DNA from 3 places in the Streptomyces brevispora genome. Region 2 is predicted to be linked to each of the others. Evidence: riboswitches for the same ligand, from Rfam matches in the RefSeq annotation. Region 2 holds a riboswitch; each other region holds the start of a gene.
What was found. A riboswitch is a leader RNA that binds a small molecule or an ion and turns the genes downstream of it on or off. The one in region 2 is predicted to bind S-adenosylmethionine.
Positions count from the first base shown of each region.

Region 1: it holds a riboswitch for S-adenosylmethionine, as region 2 does, so the genes downstream of both, FHX80_RS27405 (hypothetical protein) here and thrC (threonine synthase) in region 2, are expected to answer to the same signal.
Region 3: it holds a riboswitch for S-adenosylmethionine, as region 2 does, so the genes downstream of both, FHX80_RS04920 (aminotransferase class V-fold PLP-dependent enzyme) here and thrC (threonine synthase) in region 2, are expected to answer to the same signal.

Region 1 covers NZ_VIWW01000001.1:5,949,606-5,955,954, reverse strand. Annotated here, with positions in the region: gene FHX80_RS27415 (cytochrome P450 family protein) at 1-293, opposite strand, end outside; gene FHX80_RS27410 (cytochrome P450) at 290-1,585, opposite strand; gene FHX80_RS27405 (hypothetical protein) at 1,819-2,211, opposite strand; SAM riboswitch class IV at 2,261-2,370, opposite strand; gene FHX80_RS27400 (phosphocholine-specific phospholipase C) at 2,450-4,516, opposite strand; gene FHX80_RS27395 (GtrA domain-containing protein) at 5,088-5,519, shown strand; gene FHX80_RS27390 (hypothetical protein) at 5,543-5,734, shown strand; gene FHX80_RS27385 (hypothetical protein) at 5,741-6,157, opposite strand.
Region 2 covers NZ_VIWW01000001.1:3,485,979-3,492,327, reverse strand. Annotated here, with positions in the region: gene groL (chaperonin GroEL) at 1-430, opposite strand, end outside; gene FHX80_RS16270 (cold-shock protein) at 752-958, opposite strand; gene FHX80_RS16265 (MoaD/ThiS family protein) at 1,392-1,670, opposite strand; gene thrC (threonine synthase) at 1,702-2,994, opposite strand; SAM riboswitch class I at 3,012-3,138, opposite strand; gene FHX80_RS16255 (glucosyl-3-phosphoglycerate synthase) at 3,292-4,242, shown strand; gene FHX80_RS16250 (alpha,alpha-trehalose-phosphate synthase (UDP-forming)) at 4,300-5,691, shown strand; gene otsB (trehalose-phosphatase) at 5,668-6,349, opposite strand, start outside.
Region 3 covers NZ_VIWW01000001.1:1,052,241-1,058,589, reverse strand. Annotated here, with positions in the region: gene qcrC (cytochrome bc1 complex diheme cytochrome c subunit) at 1-129, shown strand, start outside; gene qcrA (cytochrome bc1 complex Rieske iron-sulfur subunit) at 126-1,178, shown strand; gene qcrB (cytochrome bc1 complex cytochrome b subunit) at 1,175-2,800, shown strand; gene trpD (anthranilate phosphoribosyltransferase) at 2,927-3,991, shown strand; SAM riboswitch class IV at 4,075-4,192, shown strand; gene FHX80_RS04920 (aminotransferase class V-fold PLP-dependent enzyme) at 4,364-5,740, shown strand; gene FHX80_RS04915 (Lrp/AsnC family transcriptional regulator) at 5,803-6,084, opposite strand; gene FHX80_RS04910 (rhomboid family intramembrane serine protease) at 6,081-6,349, opposite strand, start outside.

The sequences.
Region 1 (6,349 bases), 2.5 Mb from region 2:
GACCGCCCGGCGTCGATCATCCCGATGAGCGGCCAGGCGTGCGTCACCTCTCCGCTCTGCCACAGCCCCCAGGCGTCGATGTCCTTCACCAGCCGCGGGTCGACGAGGAGTTGACGGGCGTCGGCGTACCGGGTGATGGTCCAGGCGGGTACGCCGAGCAGCTCGATCCGGGCGAGCCGCCCGGCGTCGCGCAGTCGCGCCGTCTCGCCGTCAAGGTCCTGGACCATGGGGTCGATGACGACGGTCCCACCATCGGGGGCGGCTGTGTGCGCGGCGGCGTGAGGGCAGTTCACGAGGGGTCTCCTGTCGTGCGAACGGGGGTGAACCGGACGGGGAGCGAGGTGCTCCCGCGCAGAAACGCGGAGGGCCGTCGTACGAGGTCCTCGACGGCGACACCGAGCTCGAGGTCGGGCAACCGGTCGAGCAGCACCTCGATACCGGTACGGGCGATGATCTCGGCGATCTCCTGAGCGGGGAACGGGCACCGGTACTCGCCATGGCTGAAGGCGAGATGCGCACCGTTGCCTCCCTGGGCGGAGGCGCTGCCGCCGGACAGGTTCTGCCGGATCAGCGGATCGGTGTTGGCGGCGCCGAGGCCGAGCAGCAGCATGTCCCCGGCCTTGATCCGCTGTCCGCCGAGCTGGGTGTCCCGGGAGGCCCAGCGTCCGGCGAGGATCTGCGTCGGCGCGTCCTCCCAGAGCACCTCGTTCATGGCCTCGGCCACGCTGCGCCGGCCGCCCGCCATGGAATCGGCGAACTCGGACTCGGTGAGCATCAGTCGCAGCGAGTTGCTGATCCAGTCGGCGGTGGTGAGGTGCCCGGCGGCCGTGACGGCCATGAGGTCGAGCACGTACTCCTCGTCGGTGAAGGCCTCGGGGAACGCGAGCATCCGGGAGGTGACGTCGTCCCCGGGCTCGGCACGCTTGGCGGCGACCAGCCGCTGCATGTGCTCCCCGAAGCGCAGGTGGGCCTCCTGCGCCCCCGGACCGCCGTCGGCCAGGTCCTTCAGTACCTGGGCGATGTCGGCGCCTTCGTCATCGGGGAATCCGACCAGCCGCGCGAGGACGAGTACGGGAAGAGGCTCGCAGAAGTCGGCGACGAGATCGGCGGTGCCCCGGCTGCACACGGCGTCGATCAACCGGTCGGCCAACTGCTCGCAGTGGCTGCGGATCTGGAACGGGTCTGCCCCTTCGAGTGCGGGTCCGACCATCCGGACGTGCCGCCGGTGCTCGGCCCCCGCGCTGAAGTAGATGGACGGCATGGGCCGCCCGACCATGGGCAGCAGCGGCCAGTCCTCGGGGATGTGCTCCCACTGGTTCCACAGGCCGACATCACGCGGGAACAACTCGCCGTCACTGGTGACGTGATGCAGTTCGCGGTACCCGATGACCAGCCAGGCGGGGAACCCTCCCAGCAGCTCCACGGGGACGACCGGCCCGTGATCACGTCGCATGGCGCGATAGACGGCCTGCGGTTCGGTCTGGAACGAGGGCCCGCTGAGCGGCACCGCCGCCCGCCCCGTGTGCGCGGGGCACGGCGAAGGGGGCGGGACGGGTGAGGGCGCTGCGGAGGGTGGGCGCGTCATCTTGCTGACTCCTGTGGCGGAACTTCACGCGTCACGATCAGATGATCAACGCACGGTCACTATAAGGAGTTTAAGTGACGCCACGGCGGTCAACGGCGATCAAATATGTAAACCAAGTGAAGCAACAGGCCGACATCTCAGTTCAATTGGCCAACATCCCGAAGTACGGCCCCGACCGGCCCGGTCCGCCGCAACCGCCGCCGCCGCGCCTGCCGCCCGGGTTCGTGCCCTGCCTACGGCTGCCCTGCCCCCGTGACACCGCACAACTCCGCGCCGTCGAAGGCGACGTTGACAAGCACGGTGACCCGGCCCTCGCCGTCGACGAGCTTCAGCGCATGCCACCGAGACAGCCAGTACACATGTCCTCGGTGACCGGCGAGCGTCTTCCGGAGCACGTCCGGAGCGTGCGTCCACACCCCTGGAAGGTCACCCGCGTAGTCGAACGCGGCACGCAGTTCGACCCACCCGTCGTCCCGGACATCACCGGCGGTCAGCAGGATCTCGACGGCCTGACCGGGCTCCTGACGGCACTTCTTGGCATGGATCCAGTGCACCTGATGGCCTGCGGCGTACCGGGCGCAGCCGTCGCTCCGCACGGAGCCGTTCTCGGTGAGATGACGCAGCATGGTGAGTCCCGCCTTCCGGGGCCGATGGACCCCGAGCGCTCTGCACCCCGGTCCGCTGTTCCCCGCACCTCGCGCACGGGGCAGGTCGTCACCCGGAGCACCCGCAGCGGAGCGGGGTGCCGTCCAGCCGGCCGGGGCTGCGCGCTGGAACTCATGACCCGACGAAAACCCTAACGCACCGGGGTGCGTGGGGGCCTGACCGGCCCCCACGCACCCCCTGCTCCGAGCGCCGCCCCGATCAGCCGGTGACGAAGCCCGGGTCACTCGTACCGGGCTCGCCCGTCTCGACGTGTCCGGCGAACCTCCGGAGGAACGTGGCGTCCGCGTCCGCGACCACCGTGATGTCGTACCAGCGGTTGCTTCTCCGCAGGTCAACGGTGTGCTTCACGGTCGCGCCGGCACGCACCGCGAATGTCTGCACCTCGCCCCCGTAGGCGCCCGCGTTGCGCACGGTCAGCTGGACGGTCCCCGCACCGGCATGGGTGAGCGCCAGTTCGAGCGCCCCGTTCGCGGGGTTGTGACGCGCCGTCACCTCGGGCCCTGCCGTCTTGCCGGGCCCTCGGAAGGCGCGCAGGAATCCGTTCGGACCGTGCACGGTGAGGTCGGTCACCTGCTTGGAGTAGGCCGTGTTCCACTTGTCGGAGAGCGACTTGCCCGCCTCGGTGGTGTAGGTCCAGGGCCCGTCCGTGCGGTTCGCGGACATCACCAGGAACTGCGCGCCCGCCGCGGCGCCGCCGCTGAAGGTGAGCTGGAACTTCCCGGAGGCAGGGTCGGCGGCCCCGTCCACGAGGGGCGCGTACCGCAGTGGCCGGGTGGGCCGCGAGCCCGGCTCCTGCGTCGGCACACTGCCGGAGGCCGGCGGTATCGGTACGTAGTCGGGGTGCCGGCCGCCGTCGGGCGGTGCGTACCCGTCCGTGGAGGGCAACGAGACCGGTGCGGTGTGCGTACTGCGGAAGTCGAAGGCGGAGGTGAGATCACCGCAGACGGCCCGCCGCCAGGGCGAGATGTTGGGCTCGTGCACACCGAAGCGCTGCTCCATGAACCGGATGACGGAGGTGTGGTCGAAGACCTCCGAACACGAGAACCCACCGGTGCTCCACGGGGACACGACCGTCATGGGCACGCGCTGGCCGAGCCCGTACGGCCCGGCCAGGTACCGGATGTCGCCGGGGAAGTGGTCGGCGGAGGTGTCCACGGTGGACAGCCCCTGCGCGGCCCCGGACGGCACGAACGGCGGCACGACGTGGTCGAAGAAGCCGTCGTTCTCGTCGTAGGTGATGAAGAGGGCGGTCCGGCCCCACACCTCGGGATCGGAGGTCAGGGCGTCCAGCACCTGCGAGATGTACCAGGCACCGTAATTCGCGGGCCAGTTGGGGTGCTCGCTGTAGGCCTCCGGAGCGACGATCCACGAGATCTTCGGGAGCGTCCCGGCCCGGACATCGGCCTTCAGGTCGTCGAGGAGCCCGTCACCGTTCTTGACGTCGGTGCCGGTGCGAGCCTTGTCGAAGAGGGGTTCGCCGGGCTTGGCATTGCGGTAACTGTTGAAATAGAGAAGCGAGTTGTCGCCGTACGTTCCGCGATAGGCATCGTTGATCCACCCCCAGGAACCGGCGGCGTCGAGCCCGTCGCCGATGTCCTGGTAGATCTTCCACGACACCCCGGCCTTCTCCAGCCGCTCGGGGTAGGTCGTCCAGCCGTACCCCGCCTCGTCGTTGCCCAGCACGGGTCCGCCACCGGTCCCGTCGTTGCCGGTGTACCCGCTCCACAGGTAGTAGCGGTTCGGGTCGGTCGAGCCGAGGAACGAGCAGTGGTACGCGTCGCAGACGGTGAACGCGTCCGCGAGCGCGTAGTGGAACGGGATGTCCTCACGGGTGAGGTGAGCCATCGTCGTAGCGGTCTTGGCGGGCACCCACTGGTCGTACGCGCCCTTGTTGAACGCCCAATGGCCGCCTGACCAGTCGTGGTTCAGGTCCTGGAGGAACTGCAGCCCGAGATCGTCGGTCGGCGGCCGGAACGGCAGTACCTCCTTGCCGAAGATGCCCTTCTGGTGCCAGACCGGCATTCCGCTGGGCAGCGTGACCGGACGCGGGTCACCGAATCCGCGCACACCCTTCATGGTGCCGAAGTAGTGATCGAAGGATCGATTCTCCTGCATCAGTACGACGATGTGCTCGACGTCCTGGAGCGTGCCCGTACGGCCCTTCGCGGGCAGTGACGCGGCACGGGCGATGCTGCTCGACAACGCAGTGAAGGCGACTGCGCCTCCGGCGAGTTGCAGGAGGCGGCGACGGTTGAGTTCTGCCATGGGTGGGGCCTCTGTGGGGTGAGGGAACATGCGGGCGAAATCGACTGGAGTGTTCCAGAACCGGCGGCCCGGTGGAAGACCCGTGCAGTGTGCACGCGGTGGCTTTCGGCCGAACGGTCGGCGACGGAACGGGGGGGGACTCGCCGCCCGCCGCAACAGGAATTGGGGCTGCTCACGGGACCAATACCGCCCCACCGGACCGCCGTTCCGCCCGCCCGATCACCGGTGCGTACCCGGCGTTGCGCACCGATCTCGGACAGGAGACCGTCATCTGTGGTCGCCACGAGCCGGGATGGCTCATCCCTGAAGCGGGCCACCAGCACGATACGTTCCAACCGGGCATGCTCCATGAGGTGTGCGCTTCCTGGCTGATCCCGCTCCTTCACGGCAGGTACCTCCGGGGTCCCCTGGGGGACAACCCCCAGGAAGTCCGGGAAGAAAGTGGGTCGTGTGGAGGACGCCGGGTCCGTAGGTTCTGGGGTGAGATCTTCGTACCGCCCCACACAGCCTCCGGAGGCACTTCGTGACCGCCCCAACCCTTCAGCCGACGCGCGCACCTCACGCGCTTGTCGTGGCCTTCGTGCGCTTCGTGGTCTGCGGCGGTGGGGTCGGGGTCGCCTCCAGCGGGGTGCTGGTCCTGCTCCACGACCGGATGCCGTTGGCCGTGGCGAACGCTCTGGTGACTGTGGTGTCCACCGTGATAGCCACGGAGCTGCACAGCCGGGTGTCGTTCCGGAGCGGGCGCCGCGGATGGGGTGTGCACCTTCAGTCCGGGCTGACGGTAGCCGTGAGTTACGCCTTCACGACCGGGGCGCTGCTCTGCCTGTACGCGGTCCGGTCCGAGCCCTCGGCGCTGGTCCAGCAGAGTGTGTACCTGTCGGCGTCGGCACTCGCCGGGGTCGGGCGGTTCGCGCTGCTGCGGGTGGTGGTCTTCGGGGAGCGGAAGGCCGCCAGGGCACGTGACGGGGTGCTCGGCAGGACTTCCGTGGCCATGGCCGCCTGACGGAGGGACGGAGGGCTCGGCCGGTGTCCGCGCCGGAGGCCGCGGTCGACCCCGCCGCCGGTGTCTCCGCCCTCCATGCGCTGCTGAGGGCCGGGGACGCCGGGGGTGACGCCGTGACGAAGCGGCTCGCGAACCTGGTGGATGACGGCGGGTTCGCGGTCCGCGTCGGGGCCCTGAGTGTGCGTGTGCGTGTCGTCGCTCTTCCCGCCGGGTGATGCGGTTCAGCCGGTGCCGCGCTCCTCGGCCAGGCAGCACTCGCGCATGCCCCGCAGATGGGCGACGTGGTACTCGGCGCCCTGGCCGCTCAGCGTCGTGATCGCCGCCTCGATCAGAGGGCGTGCGGCGGCGGTGTCCGACGCGTCCAGCCAGGTCTCGGCCAGGTCGGTCAGGGTCCGGGCCGTGTTGTACGTGTCGCCGTTCGCCCGGAAGTACCGCAGCGCCGCCCCCAGCCGGTCCCGGGACTCCTCAACCTGCCGAGGCCGCGCTGGGCACGGCCCCGGTGGCGTTCCAGCAGGGCGCGTGCGCGGGGGACGTCGGCGGTTCCCTCGTCCTGAGGCCGCATCGTGACCAGGATGGCGTCCGCCTCGTCGTTCCCGGTGTTCCGCGCGATGCGCCCTCCCCGGCACCGCCGCTGCCACCGTGCGGATGCAATCTACCGAGTGGGACGGCGCCCCGTGCGCGCACCGCGCGACACAGCCGGGTTGGCTATCCTGACGACCGTTCCAGGTGATCACGGCGGGCCGTGCGGGTCGCGGCGCGAGCTGCGCACCCGTCGAGGGGGAGAGACACGTGCAGGGTGCTGCCGCGAGCCGGGGGCGGTCAGGAAGGCC
Region 2 (6,349 bases):
CGATCTGCTCCTTGGTCTCCACGTCCTTGGCCTGCTCCAGGAGGGCGGCGGAGACGGCCTCGACGGCCTTCTCGATGCCCCGCTTGAGAGCCATCGGGTTCGCACCCGCGGCCACGTTGCGCAGGCCCTCGCGGACGAGCGCCTGAGCGAGAACGGTGGCGGTGGTCGTACCGTCGCCGGCGACGTCGTCCGTCTTCTTGGCGACCTCCTTGACCAGCTCCGCACCGATCTTCTCGTACGGGTCCTCCAGCTCGATCTCCTTGGCGATGGAAACACCATCGTTGGTGATCGTGGGGGCGCCCCACTTCTTCTCAAGGACGACGTTGCGGCCCTTGGGGCCGAGGGTGACCTTGACGGCGTCGGCGAGCTGGTTCATGCCGCGCTCAAGACCGCGCCGGGCCTCCTCGTCGAACGCGATGATCTTGGCCATATGAAGTGGTCCTCCCGGACAGGGGTGGATTTCTCCGGACCGAGTGGCGCCCGCGACGGACGGCCTGCCGCCTGCCGGTTCCTTGCCCCGACAGACCTGCGGGCCTCACCGGCCCGGTCCAAGTTTCTGTCACTCTCACCCGGAGAGTGCTAAGCCCAATGATTAGCACTCGACCCCCGAGAGTGCAAGCGTCCCCCTCCGGAGTGTGGACAACCGGACAACCGTCCAGGGGGCGAAGGAGTCCGGACGCACGGAGGGCCCGTACCCCAGGGGTACGGACCCTCCGTGCGTGAGTAGCGTCGTTGGCCAACCGTGCCGAGCTCAGCCGACAGCGAGCTTGACCATGTCCGCCTGCGGCCCCTTCTGGCCCTGCGAGATCTCGAATTCAACTCGCTGACCCTCTTCGAGGGTGCGGTATCCGTCCATCTGGATCGCGCTGTAGTGGACGAAAACATCCGCACCACCGTCGACCGCGATGAAGCCGTACCCCTTCTCCGCGTTGAACCACTTGACGGTGCCCTGAGCCATGCCCAACTCCCCTATTACTGGCCCTTGCACAGGACCGCACTTCGCGGTCCCGGGTCAGAACTCACCCTCCGACAGGAGAGAGCGTGTGCGCCGGAACGCGTTGACCGCGGCCGAATGTATCTGCCCAACTGCCCTCTGCAACAGGTCAATCGGACGAGAATTCTGGGCAGCACCGATCGCCCGAACATGAGGAACTCGTAGGATTCCGGGGCAAGTCGGGCCAGGCAAAGGCGACTTATGGCGCAAGGAGATCGGGCACTTTGGCTGCATCTTGTCGTGGCGAGGCGCATTCTCATATGCGGGCGGCACGGGCAGCGGAGGGGACTTCCCACACTGTACCGCGCTCAATCATTCGGAATTGCCCCCTCCGCTTCTTTCGCGGAGGGGGCAATCCGGTGACGCGGTGATGTGGGACCGCCCGGGTCCCTGGGGGTCAGCAGCCGCCGGCGACGGCCGGGATGATCGAGATGCCGGCGCCGTCCGGGGTGACCGCTTCCAGGCCGCCCTCGAAGCGCACGTCGTCGTCGTTGACGTACACGTTCACGAAGCGGCGCAGCTTGCCCTGGTCGTCCAGGACGCGGGCGGCGATGCCCGGGTGGTTGTCCTCCAGGGACGCGATGACCTGGGAGAGGGTCGCGCCCTCGGCCGGGACCTCGGCCTGGCCGCCCGTGTAGGTGCGGAGGATGGTGGGGATACGGACCTTGACGCTCATGGTGGGTGCCCTTCCTGGAGTCTCGGGTGGGTCAGCTGTTGCCGAGGCCGGCGGCGCGGAAGGCGTCCAGGCTCGGGCGGATCGTCGCCGTCGCCTGCGAGGTGGCGGCCACCGCGTCCAGCGTCTTGAGGCCGTCACCCGTGTTCAGGACGACGGTGGTGAGCGACGGGTCGAGCAGACCGGCCTCGATCAGCTTCCGCGTCACACCGACCGTCACCCCGCCCGCGGTCTCGGCGAAGATGCCCTCGGTACGCGCCAGGAGCTTGATCGCGTCGACGACCTGCTCGTCGTTGACGTCCTCGACGGCGCCGCCGGTGCGGCGGGCGATGTCCAGGACGTACGGGCCGTCGGCCGGGTTGCCGATCGCCAGGGACTTGGCGATCGTGTTCGGCTTCTGCGGGCGCACCACGTCGTGACCGGCCTTGAAGGCGACGGAGACCGGGGAGCAGCCCTCCGCCTGGGCTCCGAAGATCTTGTACGGCTTGTCCTCGACCAGGCCGAGCTTGATCAGCTCCTGGAGGCCCTTGTCGACCTTCGTGAGCTGCGAGCCGGACGCGACCGGGATGACGATCTGGTCGGGCAGCCGCCAGCCGAGCTGCTCGCAGATCTCGTACGCGAGCGTCTTGGAGCCCTCGCCGTAGTACGGGCGCAGGTTGACGTTGACGAAGCCCCAGCCCTCGCCGAGCGGGTCGCCGATGAGCTCCGAGCAGAAGCGGTTGACGTCGTCGTAGTTGCCCTCGATGCCGACCAGCTCACCGCCGTACACCGCGGCCATGACGACCTTGCCCTGCTCCAGGTCGTGCGGGATGAACACACAGGACCGCAGGCCGGCGCGGGCGGCGGCGGCGCCCACCGCACCGGCGAGGTTGCCGGTGGAGGAGCAGGAGAGCGTGGTGAAACCGAAGGCGCGGGCGGCCTCGACGGCGATCGCGACGACACGGTCCTTGAAGGAGTGCGTCGGGTTGCCCGAGTCGTCCTTGACGTACAGGCCGCCGGTGACACCCAGTTCACGGGCGAGGTTGTCGGCCTTGACCAGCTTGGTGAAGCCGGGGTTGATGTTGGGCTTGTCCGCGACATCGGCGGGGACCGGCAGCAGCGGCGCGTAGCGCCAGATGTTGTCGGGGCCGGCCTCGATGCGCTTCTTCAGCTCGTCCGGGGAGCCGCTCGGCAGGTCGTACGCCACTTCGAGCGGCCCGAAACAGGTCGCACAGGCGAAAAGGGGACCGAGCTCGAATCGCTCTCCGCATTCGCGGCAGGAAAGCGCCGCGGCGGGACCAAGGTCCACAGAAGATTCGGTGTTTGCTGCAACAGTCTCAACAGCCATGATGGCGAGGCCCTTTCTCCTCATCTTCCTCGTGACGCATTTCGCCACAAGACGGAATTGGCACCTTCCCCACCTGACCTCGCGGTCGGCGGGAGGGTTGCCGGGACTTCAACGGGCCGTTCCCTCTGTCCCTCTGGATGAGCGCTATGGCACTGGACCAATGGTCCAGGCGTTTATGGGCGGAAGGACCCCGGCATGCCAGGGCCATCTGCGTTGTTCAAGACTGTAACCGAAGCATCGGACTGTTGAGATGGACGTCCGAACCGCGAGATGGATCACATACAGGGAGTATCGACCGTGCTGGAAGAGGTCGAAGGCTGGCTGACCAGGCGTTCCTGGTCAGCCGCCGACCGCCCGCTGGAACAGCTCCTGGCGGCCAGGGACGGCGACCCGCACCGCGGGAGCGTGAGTGTCGTACTGCCCGCGCTCAACGAGGCGGCGACGGTCGGTGACATCGTCGGAACGATCCGGCGCGAGCTCATGGAGAAGGTCCGGCTGGTCGACGAACTCGTGGTGATCGACTCCGGCTCCACGGACGCCACCGCCGAGATCGCCCGCCGGGCGGGCGCCCGGGTGATCCACCGGGACGCGATCCTGCCCCGCCTCCCGGCCGTCCCCGGCAAGGGCGAGGTGCTCTGGCGGTCACTCCTGGTGACCGGCGGTGACATCGTCTGCTTCATCGACGCTGACCTCAAGGACTTCTCGGCCGACTTCGTCTCCGGCATCGTCGGCCCGCTGCTGACCGACCCGTCGGTGCAGTTCGTCAAGGCGATGTACGACCGCCCCTTCGGGGACACCGCAGGCCAGGGCGGCCGGGTCACCGAACTGGTGGCGCGGCCGCTGCTCAATCTGCACTGGCCGCGGCTGGCCGGATTCGTCCAGCCGCTGGGCGGCGAGTACGCCGTGCGCCGCTCGCTGCTCGAACGGCTGCCGTTCCCGGTCGGCTACGGAGTGGAGCTGGGGCTGCTCGTCGACGCCCTGCACACGGTCGGCCTGGACGCGCTCGGACAGGTCGACGTCGGCGTCCGGAAGCACCGCCATCAGGACGGCCAGGCGCTCGGCCGGATGGCGGCGGCCATCTACCGGACCGCTCAGCTGCGGCTCTCCCGGGGGCATCTGGTCCGCCCCTCGCTGACCCAGTTCGAGCGCGGCGAGCACGGTTTCGTTCCGCACACCTACCCGGTGGACACCGAGGAGCGGCCGCCGATGTGCGAGATCGAGGAGTACGTCTCGCGCCGCGCGGCGTGACCGGGGCACGGCCGGACGCACGTTTGGACGGTTCGGGATCGGGCTAGATTCCGCAACATGGTCTCCGAGCACGCCCCTCAGCCCGCCGCCCAGGTACTCGTCGCGTCCAACCGCGGTCCGGTCTCGTACGCGCTGAACGAGGACGGCTCGCTCGAAGCGAAACGGGGCGGGGGCGGGCTCGTCTCCGGGCTGAGCGCGGTGGACGACAAGATGTGGGTGTGCGCCGCCCTCGGTGACGGCGACCGCGAGGCGGTGCGCCGCGGGGTCGGCGAGCCGGGCGTACGGATGCTCGACATCGACGCGGACGTGCACGCCGACGCGTACAACGGCATCGCGAACTCGGTGCTCTGGTTCGTCCATCACCTGCTCTACCAGACCCCTGTGGAGCCCGTCTTCGACGCGGAGTTCCGCCGTCAGTGGGCGGCCTTCGAGACGTACAACCGGGCCTTCGCCGAGGCGCTCGCCGAGGAGGCGGGCGAGGGCGCGGCGGTCCTGGTGCAGGACTACCACCTGGTGCTGGTGCCCGGAATGCTCCGCGAACTCCGCCCCGACCTGCGGATCGGCCACTTCTCGCACACCCCGTGGGCGCCCGTCGACTACTTCCGGCTGCTGCCCGACGACATCGCCGAGCAGGTGCTGCGCGGCATCCTCGGCGCCGACCGGGCGGCCTTCCTGACCCGGCGCTGGGCGGACGCCTTCATCGGCTGCTGCACGGAGATCCTGGGCGGCACCGGCCGCACCCGCATCGGCGTGCACGGGCTCGGCGCCGACGCGGACTTCCTGCGCCGGCGCGCGCACGAGGCGGACGTGGACGACCGGATGGCGGCGCTGCGCGAACAGGTGGGCCCCGACCGCAGGACGATCGTGCGGGTGGACCGTACGGAACTGTCCAAGAACATCGTCCGCGGGATGCTCGCCTACCGCGCCCTGCTCGACGAGCGGCCCGAGTGGCGCGGCCGGGTCGTCCACGTCGCGTTCGCCTACCCCTCGCGGCAGGACCTCGCAGTGTACCGGGAGTACACGGCCGAGGTGCGGCGCGTCGCCGCCGACATCAACGCGGTGCACGGGACGGCGGACTGGACCCCGGTCGTGCTCCACGTCAAGGACGACTTCGCCCGCTCGCTCGCGGCGTACCGGCTGGCCGACGTGGCGCTCGTCAACCCCATCCGGGACGGGATGAACCTGGTCGCCAAGGAGGTCCCGGTCGTCTCCGACCACGGCTGCGCGCTGGTCCTGTCGCGGGAGGCGGGGGCCTACGAGGAGCTGGGCGACGACGCCATCACGGTGAACCCGTACGACGTGTCCGCCACCGCCGACGCGCTGCACGAGGCGCTGACGATGGGGGACGACGAGCGTGCGGAGCGCACGGAACGGCTGGCCGCGGCGGCCACCGCGCTGCCGCCGCAGCAGTGGTTCCTGGACCAGCTAGAGGCGCTGCGCCAGGGCTGACAGGAATCCGACGACCGCCTCCGGCCCCGGCAACAACAGGTCGGCGCGCGCGGCCAGTTCGGGCACCTCCGCCTCGCCGCTGCAGATCAGCAGGCCGGGGGTGCCGTGGGGGCCCTCGGTGCGGAGCTTCTCCACGGCGGCGTAGGCGGCCAGGTCGCCCAGGTCGTCGCCCGCGTACAGCACGGACCCGGCGCCCGTCTCGCGTACGTACTCGGTGAGGGCGACGCCCTTGTCCATGCCCGAGGGGCGCAACTCCAGTACCAGGCGGCCCGGTTCGACGATCAGGCCGTGCCGGGCGGCGAGCTCGCCGAGGGGGCCGCGCAGGGCCTCGAAGGCTGCCTGCGGGTTCTCGGCACGGCGGGTGTGGACGGCGAGCGCCTGCCCCTTCTCCTCTATCCAGGTGCCGCGCCAGGAGTCGAACCTGTCGAGCATGCCGGGGAGTTCGGCCCGTACGGCGGCGACTCCGGGGTGCGGGGCGGGGGCGCGGACGGTGCCGGAGACGGCCTCCCAGCGTTCGGCGCCGTAGTGGCCGAGGACGACGAGGTGGTCCAGTCCCGCGACCCCGGCGAAGCCGCCGTAGCGGACCGCGACGCCGGCCGGGCGGCCGGTGATCACGGCGATCGACGCGACCCGGGGGGCGAGTGCGGCGAGCGCCTCG
Region 3 (6,349 bases), 2.4 Mb from region 2:
GGCGGCCTCAGTCTGGGCGGTCTCGGTCCGGTCAGCGAGGGTCTGTTCGGCTGGATCTTCGGGCTCGGCGCACTTATCGCAGTTGCCGTCTGGGTCGCGGCCCACACCGCTAAGGCCAAGAAGTCATGAGTAGCCAAGAGATTCCAGAAAAGAACCTGCCCGCAGAGCAGGCCCCCGCGCACGGCGCGGTAGAGGGCGCGGACGATCCGTTCGCCGACCCGGGGCTGCCGGCCCACCAGCCGCGCATCCAGGACATCGACGAACGGGCCGCGAAGCGGTCCGAGCGCGCGGTCGCGTTCATGTTCGCGCTGTCCATGCTGGCGACGGTCGGCTTCATCGCCTCCTTCGTCATCTTCCCGGTCGACAAGATCGTCTACATCTTCCCGTTCGGTCATGTGAGTGCGCTCAACTTCTCCCTGGGACTGACCCTGGGCGTGGCGCTCTTCGCGATCGGCGCGGGAGCCGTCCACTGGGCGCGCACCCTGATGTCCGACGTGGAGGTCGCCGACGAGCGGCACGCGATCGAGGCCGAGCCCGAGGTCAAGGCGAAGGTTCTCGCCGACTTCGCGGCCGGTGCCGAGGAGTCCGCGTTCGGCCGGCGCAAGCTGGTCCGCAACACCATGTTCGGCGCGCTGGCCCTGGTGCCGCTCTCCGGTGTGGTGCTGCTGCGCGACCTCGGTCCGCTGCCGGAGAAGAAGCTTCGCTCCACCATGTGGGCCAAGGGCAAGCAGCTCATCAACATGAACACCAATGAGCCGCTTCGTCCCGAGGACGTGACCGTCGGTTCGCTCACCTTCGCCATGCCCGAGGGCCTGGAGGAGGACGCGCACGACTTCCAGACGCAGATCGCCAAGGCCGCGCTGATGATCATTCGCATCGAGCCGTCCAACATCAAGGACAAGCGCGAGCGCGAGTGGGCCCACGAGGGCATCGTGGCCTTCTCGAAGATCTGCACCCACGTCGGCTGCCCGATCAGCCTGTACGAGCAGCAGACCCACCACGTGCTCTGCCCGTGCCACCAGTCAACCTTCGACCTCTCCGACGGCGCCCGCGTCATCTTCGGTCCGGCCGGTCACGCCCTCCCGCAGCTGCGGATCGGCGTGAACAGCGAGGGCAACCTCGAGGCGCTCGGTGACTTCGATGAGCCCGTCGGTCCTGCATTCTGGGAGCGCGGATGAGTACTGCGACCGATACGAAGCGCAAGGCGCCCGCCGGTGAGAAGGTGGCCGACTGGGCGGACGGCCGGCTCGGGATCTACTCCCTGGCCAAGGCCAACATGCGCAAGATCTTCCCGGACCACTGGTCCTTCATGCTCGGTGAGATCTGCCTCTACAGCTTCATCATCATCATCCTCACGGGTGTGTACCTGACGCTGTTCTTCCACCCGAGCATGAACGAGGTCGTCTACCACGGCCCGTACGAGCCCATGCAGGGCATCCAGATGTCCGAGGCGTACGCCTCGACGCTGGACATCAGCTTCGACGTCCGCGGTGGTCTGCTGGTCCGGCAGATCCACCACTGGGCCGCGCTGATCTTCCTGGCCGGCATGTTCGTGCACATGATGCGCGTCTTCTTCACGGGCGCGTTCCGCAAGCCGCGTGAGATCAACTGGCTGTTCGGCTTCCTGCTGTTCGTGCTCGGTATGTTCACCGGCTTCACCGGCTACTCGCTCCCGGACGACCTGCTCTCGGGTACGGGTGTCCGGTTCATGCAGGGCGCGATCCTGTCCATGCCGATCGTCGGCACGTACCTGTCGATGTTCCTGTACGGCGGGGAGTTCCCGGGCGGCGACATCATCGCCCGGTTCTACTCGGTCCACATCCTGCTGCTGCCCGGCATCATGATGGGGCTGCTGGTGGCGCACCTGATCCTGGTCTTCTACCACAAGCACACGCAGTTCGCGGGTCCCGGCCGGACCAACAAGAACGTCGTCGGCATGCCGCTGCTGCCGGTGTACATGGCGAAGGCCGGAGGGTTCTTCTTCCTGGTCTTCGGCGTCATCGCCGCCATCTCGGGCATCGCCTCGATCAACCCGATCTGGGCCATCGGGCCCTACCGCCCGGACCAGGTGTCCACCGGCGCGCAGCCCGACTGGTACATGGGGTTCTCCGAGGGTCTGATCCGTGTCATGCCCGGCTGGGAGATCAACCTCTGGGGTCACACGCTGGTCCTGGGCGTGCTCGTCCCGCTGATGATCTTCCCGATGGTCCTGGCCGCGATCGCGGTCTACCCGTTCATCGAGTCCTGGGTCACCGGGGACAAGCGCGAGCACCACATCCTGGACCGCCCGCGCAACGCTCCGACGCGCACCGCGTTCGGCGTGGCCTGGATCACGTGGTACTTCGTGCTGCTCGTGGGTGGTGGCAACGACCTCTGGGCCACGCACTTCCATCTGTCGATCAACGCGATCACCTGGTTCGTGCGGATCGCCTTCTTCGTCGCTCCGGTCCTCGCGTTCATCGCGACCAAGCGGATCTGCCTCGGCCTTCAGCGCCGGGACAAGGAGAAGGTGCTGCACGGGCGTGAGTCCGGGCTCATCAAGCGCCTGCCGCACGGTGAGTTCGTCGAGGTCCACGAACCGCTGTCACCCGCGCAGCTGCACACGCTCACCGCGCACGAGCAGTACGTGCCGGTCGAGATCGGCCCGTTGGTCGACGAGAACGGCGTCAAGCGCAAGGTGTCCGTGCTGCAGAAGGTGCGGGCCAAGCTCAGCCAGGGCTACTACGGCGAGAACAACCAGATCGCCAAGCCCTCCGCCGAGGAGTACAAGGAGATCACCGACGGCCACGGCCACCACTGATCACCTGAACTGATCGCCACAGCAGGAGCCCCGCCCATCCATACGATGGACGGGGCTCTTCGCTGTCCCCGGCGCTCGATAGGGTGGTCACATCCCCTTATCGGCTGTGGACCCCAGGAGCGGACCATGAACGTTGTGACCCCGGTCGGCGGCGACAGCGTGGCGGCTCGTTCCTGGCCGGGCGTGCTGACCCCGCTGCTGCGCGGTGAGGACCTGAGCGCCGACGACACCGCGTGGGCGATGGACCGCATCATGAGCGGCGAGGCGACCGACGTACAGATCGCCGGCTTCGCGGTGGCCCTGCGCGCCAAGGGCGAGACCGTCACGGAGGTCTCCGGCCTGGTCCGTGCTATGTACGAGCACGCCACCACCATTCACGTGCCCGGCCGCACGGTCGACATCGTCGGCACCGGCGGTGACATGGCCAAGACGGTCAACATCTCCACCATGTCCGCGATCGTCGTGGCGGGGACGGGCGCCAAGGTCGTCAAGCACGGCAACCGCGCCTCCTCCTCGGCCAGCGGCTCCTCGGACGTCCTGGGCAAGCTCGGCGTCAACCTGGACCTGCCCCCGCAGCGCGTCGTCGAGGTGGCCGAGGAAGCGGGCATCACCTTCTGCTTCGCGGTGAAGTTCCACCCCGCCCTGCGGTACGCGGCGAAGGCGCGGGCGGAGCTGGGTGCCCCGACCACCTTCAACATCCTCGGTCCGCTCACCAATCCGGCCCAGGTGCGTTCCCAGGCCATCGGTGTCGCCGATCTGCGGATGGCGCCGATCGTCGCGGGCGTGCTCGCCGAGCGCGGCAACTCCGCGCTGGTCTTCCGCGGCGACGACGGCCTGGACGAGCTGACCACCACCGCGACCTCCCGGGTCTGGGTGGCCCGGGACGGCGTCGTGCGTGAGCAGGCCTTCGACCCGCGCGACGTCGGCCTGGAGCTGGTGCCGGTGGACGCGCTGCGCGGCGCCGACGCCTCGTACAACGCCGATGTGGCCCGCCGGCTGCTGGCAGGCGAGACCGGCCCCGTCCGGGACGCCGTCCTGCTCAACTCGGCGGCGGCGCTCGTGGCGCTGAACCCGGGGGAGGGCACGCTCACCGAGCAGCTCGCCGCCGGTATCGCGAAGGCCGCCGAGTCCATCGACTCCGGGTCCGCGGGGCGGGCGCTGGAGAGATGGGTCAAGGCCAGCAACGCCTGAACGTACGGAGTGTCAAGCAGGGCGCAGTCCAGGTCATGGACTGCGCCTTGCGCGTTCACGCACATATGGCAGGATGCTGGTCAGGTCATGAGTGACAGCGACTACGGCCCCGGCCCGCTGTCCGGCAACCCTCCGTCCGTGGCGGGGTGCCCCGGGTGAAGACCAGGCCGTGGGCAGCGAGGTCTGCGGCAAGCGCGGACCCCTCGACGTCGTGAGACGTCCACCCGTGGGGTCCTGGTCCTCAGGGAGCCTCTGTGAGCAAGCGAATGCGATAGGGCTTTTCGGCCCTCCTCCGCACACCCTCATCTTCCTTCCGTGCTGCCGCGCATCCGCGGGCACGCGGAATTCGCCTGCCTGTTACGGGAGTTCGTCATGTCCGTCTTCACCGCTGCCGCCGACCAGTCCGTTTGTACCCCTCTGCCGGTTCTGGGCAAGGATGTGACGGTTCCGCTCGTGACCGGCGGTGAGGTCACGTACGCCGCGCTGGACTACGCCGCCAGCACTCCGGCCCTGCAGCGGGTGTGGGACGACGTCGCCGCGTACGCGCCGTACTACGGCAGCGTCCACCGGGGCGCCGGCTACCTTTCGCAGCTCTCCACGGACCTCTTCGAGAGCAGCCGCGTCACCGTCGCGGAGTTCCTCGGCTGCCGCGCCGGCGATCAGGTGATCTTCACCCGGTCGACCACCGACTCACTCAACCTGCTGGCCGCCGCGCTCCCCGCCGACTGCCAGGTGTTCGTCTTCGAGACCGAGCACCACGCGTCGCTGCTGCCCTGGCGCGATGCCCGGGTGACCTACCTGAACGCCCCGCGCACCCCCGCCCAGGCCGTCGCCACGCTGGAGCGGGCACTCGCCGACCGCGATCCCCACGGCCCCGCGCTGGTCTGCGTCACCGGCGCCTCCAACGTCACCGGTGAGCTGTGGCCGGTCAAGGAACTCGCCGCCGCCGCGCACGCCCACGGTGCGCGGATCGTGCTGGACGCCGCGCAGCTGGCCCCGCACCACCCCGTCGACATCGCCGAGCTGGACGTCGACTGGGTCGCCTTCTCCGGACACAAGCTGTACGCGCCGTTCGGCTCGGGCGTCCTGGCCGGCCGCTCCGACTGGCTGCGCGACGCCGAGCCCTACCTGGCCGGTGGCGGCGCCTCCCGCAAGGTCGCCCGTCGCGCCGACGGCGCGGTGGACGTCGAGTGGCACACCACCGCCGCCCGCCACGAGGCCGGTTCCCCCAACGTCATCGGGGTCTACTCCATCGCCTCCGCCTGCAGGGCGCTCACCGAGGCCGGGTTCGAGGGCCTGGTCGCCCGGGAGCAGCAGCTGGTCTCCGCGGTCCGTGCCGGACTCGCCGAGGTCCCCGAGGTCAGGGTGCTCTCGCTGTTCGGCGACGACGCCCCGAGGGTCGGCGTCATCTCCTTCGTCGTGGAGGGCTGGAACAGCTCGCACTTCGCCGCGGCGCTCTCCGCCGAGTACGGCATCGGAGTGCGTGACGGACTGTTCTGCGCCCACCCGCTGGTGCGCACCCTGCTCGGCAGCGACCCGCAGGAGGCCGGCGAGTGCGGTGCGCCGGAGGCCGAGCCGGGCGAGCGGTCGCTCAACGCGATCCGGGTCAGTTTCGGTGCCGGTACGCCGGACGAGCACATCGAGCGCTTCGTCCGGGCGGTCAAGGAACTGGTGAGTCAGGGCGCCCAGTGGAAGTACCGCACCGAGGAAGGCCGTTGCGTCCCGGACCGGGGCACGGCTCAGGTCTGAGCGGCGCAAAACGCGTTCGGCCGGGTACGGACAGCTGTCCGTACCCGGCCGAACGCGTTTGCCTAGGCGTCCAGACCGATGGCGAAGGCCGCCTCCAGGTCATGCTGCGAGTACGTACGGAACGCCACGTGGGTGTCGGTCCCCTCGACGCCGGGGATCTTGCTGATCCGGCCGGGGATGACGTCGGCGAGATCGTCGTGCTTGGCCACCCGGACCATGGCGATCAGGTCGTACGTACCGGTGACCGAGAAGACCTCGCTGACGCTGTCCAGCGCCGCGACGGCCTCGGCGATCTCGGGAATCCGGTCCACGCTGGTTTTGATGAGCACGATCGCGGTGATCACGGCTGGCTTTCTCCCTCGGTGGCCGTGGCTGGAGATCTCACTCTAGCCCCACGCCGGTAGCGCCCCCAGGCGTAGAGGAAGCCGATGGCGAAGCCGACCACATGGGCGAGATAGGCCACGCCGGGGCCGCTTCCGGCAGCCTTGGCGGCCAGCCACTGCAGCACGAACCAGAAGATCAGCACGACCCAGGCGGGAAAGCGCAGCGGCAGGAAGAGCAGGAACGGGAACACGCTGGTGACCCGGGCCCTGGGGAAGAGGTAGAGGA